One region of the Halanaerobium sp. DL-01 genome, then DNA from elsewhere that is predicted to be linked to it. Evidence: a T-box and tRNA genes for the amino acid it is inferred to sense, from the RefSeq annotation. Region 1 holds a T-box; the other holds one or more tRNA genes.

The links. A T-box is a leader RNA that pairs with one kind of tRNA and senses whether it is charged. The one in region 1 lies ahead of leuS (leucine--tRNA ligase), so its partner is inferred to be a tRNA-Leu.
Region 2: it encodes a tRNA-Leu, which carries the amino acid that the T-box ahead of leuS (leucine--tRNA ligase) is inferred to sense. The anticodon was not compared.

The regions. Positions count from the first base shown of each region.
Region 1 covers NZ_QPJN01000004.1:92,933-96,099, forward strand. The annotation lists gene yqeK (bis(5'-nucleosyl)-tetraphosphatase (symmetrical) YqeK) at 1-7, shown strand, start outside; gene DER71_RS02650 (LCP family protein) at 22-1,191, shown strand; gene rsfS (ribosome silencing factor) at 1,184-1,552, shown strand; T-box leader at 1,612-1,813, shown strand; gene leuS (leucine--tRNA ligase) at 1,875-3,167, shown strand, end outside.
Region 2 covers NZ_QPJN01000005.1:35,770-38,936, forward strand. The annotation lists gene clpP (ATP-dependent Clp endopeptidase proteolytic subunit ClpP) at 1-315, opposite strand, end outside; gene tig (trigger factor) at 382-1,662, opposite strand; tRNA gene DER71_RS02895 (tRNA-Leu) at 1,803-1,888, opposite strand; gene DER71_RS02900 (YkvA family protein) at 1,988-2,449, opposite strand.

The sequences.
Region 1 (3,167 bases):
GTATTGAGAGGAGCATATAATATGGGTGGTAAGTTTAAAAAAAGTAAATATATTTTATTGATTTTGATTTTTTTTCTTTTCGGCATAGCTGGTTCTATTTTTTTTAATAATGACTTCAGTATTTTAAACAGCAGTCCATTTAAAAAAGAAAAGATAAATGTTTTAATAATTGGTTATGATTCTGAAATAAATGGACCTTCCAGAGCTGATACTATTATTCTGGCCAGTTTTAATATAGATACAAAAGAAGCAGGTATTATATTTATTCCACGAGATACAAGAGTTAAGATACCGGGAAAGAACTATGGGAAGATTAATTCTACTCATGCCTATGGTGGTATAAAACTTACCAAAAAAACTGTGGAAAATTTTCTTGATATACCAATAGATTATTATGTTGAAACTGATTTTAAAGGATTTGAAAACATTATTGATTTAATTGGTGGTGTAGAAATAAATATTGAAAGTCATCTATATTATGTTGATAAGGCGGGTGGATTATATATAAATTTAAAGCCCGGCAGACAGAATCTGAGCGGAAGTGAAGCGCTTCAGTATGTAAGATACCGGGATATAGCAATGGGTGATATTGGAAGAGTGGCCAGACAGCAGAAATTTTTGAATGCAGTTATTGAAAAAGGAACTTCTCCGACAATCATTCCTAAATTGCCGGGGATTATTAAAGAGTTAAATGATTCTGTAAAAACAAATATACCCTTACAGGATATCACCCCCTTTTTATCATTGGCCAAAGAGGTAGATTTAAATAAGATAAAAATTGAAATGCTGCCAGGAGAGCCAAAATATATTTCTGGAGTAAGCTACTGGCTGCCTGATAGAGAAGAAGTAGAAATAATGGTTGATAATTTAATTAGAGATAAATCTTATATTAGAAACAGCAGTTATAAACTTTCTATTTTTAATGGTAATGGAGTTCCCGGCATGGCTGGTGATTTAGCCGAAAAACTAGAAAAATATGGTTTCGAAGTAAAAAAAACATCTAATGCAGATAATTTTAATTACAAACAAACAGAGATAATATATTATTCTAAAGAAGACCGTGATACTGCAGAAGGAATAAAGGAATTAATCAATGGAAAAATGCAGTTTAAACCCAAAGAAAAAAGCGGTATAGATATAATTATTGGTTCTGATTATCTGCAGTTAATTGGGGAGGAAAATAATGAGTAAAGAAATTTCTATTAAAGAGACAGCATTACTGGCAGCAGAAGCAGCTGATGATAAAAAAGCTGAAGATATAGAAATATTAAACCTGGAAGGGCTGACAGTTATTGCAGACTATTTTGTAATCTGCAGTGCAAATTCTGACAAGCAGGTTAGGGCTATCTACAGAGCTGTTGACGAAAAGCTTAGTGAGTTAAATATTGAATATAAAAAAGTGGCAGGTCTTGATGATGCCCGCTGGGTATTAATGGATTATGCTGATGTTGTTGTGCATATATTTCAGAAGAGAGAAAGAGAATACTATGATTTGGACAGATTATGGGCTGATGCAGAAAAGATATTGAGGAAAGAAGAGAGGCAGACATAAATTTGACTTTTTAGACTATTATTAATATAATAGCAGGTAATATAGTATAGATAAGTATAGATAAGACTGTGAAGAGAAGTAGTAGAAAAATTCCTGTTTAAAGAGAGTCGATGGCTGGTGTAAATCGATACTTGAATTTTTCGAACTCATCTCTGAGTCCAGCTGATAAATATTGAGTCAGCTGCGCTGTGTGCGTTAAACACAAATGAGTGGGTTTTTTGCCAAGTTAGGGTGGTACCACGGATTTAATCCGTCCCTGTTTTTTTCGGGGGCTTTTTTTTAATTTAAAAATTCAAATATATTATAAGGAGTGTGAGTTGTATTGCAGGATTTTTATCCATTTAATAAGGTAGAAAAAAAGTGGCTTAAAAGATGGGAAGACTCTGATCTTCACAAAACAGGAGAGGATCCAGAAAAAGAAAATTATTATGTTTTAGAAATGTTTCCATATCCTTCGGGGAATCTTCATATGGGACATGTCAGGGTATATTCTATTGGAGATGTGATAGCAAGATACAAGAGGATGCAGGGTTATAATGTTCTTCATCCTATGGGTTGGGATGCTTTTGGTCTTCCAGCAGAAAATGCAGCTATCAAATATGGAAATATTCATCCTAAAGAATGGACCTGGGATAATATTGCTAATATGAAGAGGCAGATGAAAGCAATGGGATTAAGTTATGACTGGGATAAAGAGGTGACTACTGCCGCAGAAGATTATTATAAATGGACACAGTGGTTTTTTGTTCAGATGTACAAAAATGATCTGGCTTATAAAAAAGAGTCTGCTGTAAATTGGTGTCCCAGCTGTGAAACTGTGTTGGCAAATGAACAGGTGGTAAATAATGCCTGTGAAAGATGCGGCACAGAGGTAAATATGAGGGAATTAGAACAGTGGTTTTTAAAAATTACTGATTATGCGGAAAGACTTTTAAATGATCATGATCTTCTGGATAACTGGCCGGAAAAAGTTAAAATTATGCAGAAAAACTGGATTGGCCGCAGTGAAGGTATGAGAATCAAGTTTCCCATAAAAGATATGGATGAAGAGTTGGAAGTTTTTACAACAAGACCTGATACCCTCTATGGTGCCACATATATGGTTTTGGCACCAGAACATCCACTTATAAAAGAGATGACAAAGGGTACAGAAATGGAAGCTGAAGTTAAAGAATTTATAGAAAAAGCAAAAAAGCAGAAAGAGATGGAAAGAACATCTCCACAATCAGAAAAGCTGGGAATTTTTACCGGTGGATATGCAATTAATCCTGTAAATAATGAAGAAATTCCAATTATGATCGCTAATTATGTATTGATGAGCTATGGTACCGGCGCAATAATGGCAGTTCCGGCCCATGACCAGCGTGATTTTGATTTTGCACGAAAATATGACCTGCCTATTAGAGTTGTAATTCAGCCTAAAGATAGAGAAGAAATTCTTGCTTCAGAAGAAATGGAAACAGCATATGATGGTGATGGTTATTTGATTAATTCTGAACAATATAATGGTTTGAGTGTTAAGGAAGCATTTGATAAGATGGCTGAAGACTTTGAAAAAGAGGGAATAGCTGAGCTGGAAGTTAATTACAGACTGAGAGACTGGCTGATTTCCAGA
Region 2 (3,167 bases), on a different contig from region 1:
TGCCAGCAGCAGAGCTCCTGCACTTGCTGCCTGACCCATACCTATTGTCACTACATCAGGTTTAATATACTGCATTGTATCATACATGGCCAGTGCTGCTGTTACAGAACCACCTGGACTGTTGATATATAGATAAATATCTTTGTCTGGATTATCTGCTTCAAGGAAAAGAAGCTGAGCAATAACTACATTTGCTACATCATCTGTAACCTGAGAACCTAAAAATATTATTCTATCTTTGAGAAGCCGAGAATAAATATCATATGATCTTTCTCCTCTATTTGTCTGTTCAACTACCATTGGAATTAAACTCATTGCTTTTCCCTCCTCATATATAATTATATCATAATTTTTTTATTAAAAAAGTACGTTCTGCCTTCATTAATTGTTTTCTACCAGAAAGTCAATTGTCTTTTTGCGGATAATATCTTCCTTAAGAATTGAAAGCTGGCCCTGAATCTTCAGAATTCCTTTTACTTTTTCAAAGTCCTGATCATTTGCTTCTGCAATTTCTTTTATTTCTTTATCTATTTCTTCTTCACTTACTTCTATATTTTCTTTTTCTGCAATTGCTTCTAATACCAGCAGTTCTTTAGCTCTTTCTTTTGCTGTCTCTTTATTCTGTTCTCTCCACTCTTTTTCATCCATTCCTATATAGTTCAGATAATCTTCAACATCTAAACCCTGCTGAGAAATTGAATGTGATAGGTTTTCAAACATCTGATCCAGCTGTTCTTCTACCAATGTATCGGAAACATTAACTTCAGCATTTTCGCTTGCTTTTTTAATTAACTTTTCTCTAAAACTGTTTTCCGCTGCAGTTTCTTTCTGTTCCTGCATTTCACTTCTTAGGTTATTTTTCCACTCATCTAAAGTTTCAAATTTACTTGCTTCTAGAGCAAATTCATCATCCAATTCTGGAGTTTCTTTAATCTTTATTTCTTTCAATTTTACTTCAAATACAGCTTCTTTCCCGGCAAGATCTTCTGCCTGATATCCTTCCGGGAAGGTGACTTCTATATTTCTTTCTTCCCCAACTTTTAATCCAACAAGTTGTTCTTCAAACCCTGGTATAAAACTTCCAGATCCAATCTCCAGAGTATATTCTTCAGCTGAACCACCGGGAAACTTTTCGCCATCAACATATCCTGTAAAATCAATGATAGCAAAATCACCCTCTTCCAGCTCTTCCTTGTCAGAATTGACAAGCTGGCTGTGCTGGTCTAACATATTTTGAAGACGTGTTTCTATTTCTTCGTCTTTTACTTCACTGTCTTCTTTTTCTATACCCAGATTTTTGTATTTACCAAGCTTTACATCTGGCTTCACTTCTACAACTGCTTTAAATGTTGCAGGCTCACCAGCAGCAATATAAAAATCTTCAATTTCTGGTTGAGCAATCGGTTCAATACCTGCCTCTTCCAGTGCTTTACTGTACCCCTGTGGAATCAATATGTCCAGGGCATCTTTATGAAGAACTTCTTCTCCAAAGCGCTTTTCTACAACCTTGCGCGGTGCTTTACCTTTTCTAAACCCCGGTATTGAAATATCTTTTACTACTTTGCGGTATGCTTTTTCTAAAGCTTCTTCTACTTTTTCTTCCTCTATTTCCACTTCAAGCTGAACCCTATTTCCTTCAAGCTTTTCTTTTACAACTTCCATCAATATTCCTCCTTGCAGATATTAAAATTTCAGTCCAAATAATATTATATTCAATTAACTTTTAAAACTCTATTATATATGATAATAATCCCCGACCTGGCGCCCTGGCCAATATCGGGGTTCATGAACAGTGCTATAAATGGTGCGAAAGGTGGGACTCGAACCCACACGGGGATTACCCACTAGATCCTAAATCTAGCGCGTCTGCCAATTCCGCCACTTTCGCACACAATCTGTGAAAAACTTCAATTTATGTTTATTCACAAAAAGCACATATAATATTAGCATAGCTTTTTGAAGATGTCAAGGTGTTAGAAAAAAATATTTAATTTTCTGTTTTTACATTCATAACCGGGTTTTGTTCATTTTTGCTTTTTCCAGCTTCTTTTCTTTCCTTTTCTTCAGCTGCTGCTTTCCAGGCTCTAAATCTATGAATTTCTTTAGAAATATTCTGATAGGCTATTATAAATGCAGCTGCATCATCTGTAAAACCAATAATAGGTATAAAATCCGGTATTAAATCAGTTGGAAGCATTAAATATGCAAGTGTAGCAATTATCCACCCAAGTGAATTATCATCTATATGAAATTCTCTTCGCGAATATGCCTTCAGCATCTCTATAAATTCCAGTATTTTATCCATAAAACCAAAATCATAATCTTTTTCTTCTAAAAATTGGTGTATTTTATCCAGAATCTTATTAACACTTTCATGACCTGTCCCCCATTTATTTGCCAGTCTACCTATAAATGCAATCAAATCATTATTAGTAAAATCTTTCTTCATCTTATATCACCACCTATTATTTTATTATATCACTTTAAATCAATACTGTTAAATAAAAAACAAAATAGAGTTTCCCCAAAATTATTTTTTAGTGTTGCAAAAATAGGAAAAGTCTTTAAAAACAAAGCTAAAGTCATTTAATCAATTTTTATCACCATTGACAATCAATATTCATCATTCAGCTTATAAACATCCACTCCTTTACACTTCCATACAAAAATTTTTATTAAAAACTATTTATATAAAATCCTGTATAAACTTCTGATTTATTGGAAAATAAACTTATATTATAACAGATTAACTATATTATATTAATCTTTATTTTCACTGTCAAAATAATTCTTTAAATAAAGAATTATTTTATAATTTAAACTTTTTTAAAAGGGGTTTACAAATACATTTAAAGATGTATAATTAAATTGTAAGAGATTTTGTGAATAATTTTATAAAGATTATTCTAATAAGAATATAAATAATATAAGAAAGGATGATACTGATGACAAAATTATTTAGAGGTGTATTTAGACTTGGTTTAGTTTCTGGAATGCTGGCCCTATTTACTGCAGTATTGTTAAGAGCCTGGTCATAATAAAATATATCGACACCTATAATAAATCAATAGTTATTTTTTCACCTAATTTCATTAATATTATTAAAAGCAAAAGCTTATTCTCAAAACTAAAATTTCCATTATGTAAGAGAACCTCCAGCTCAGAGG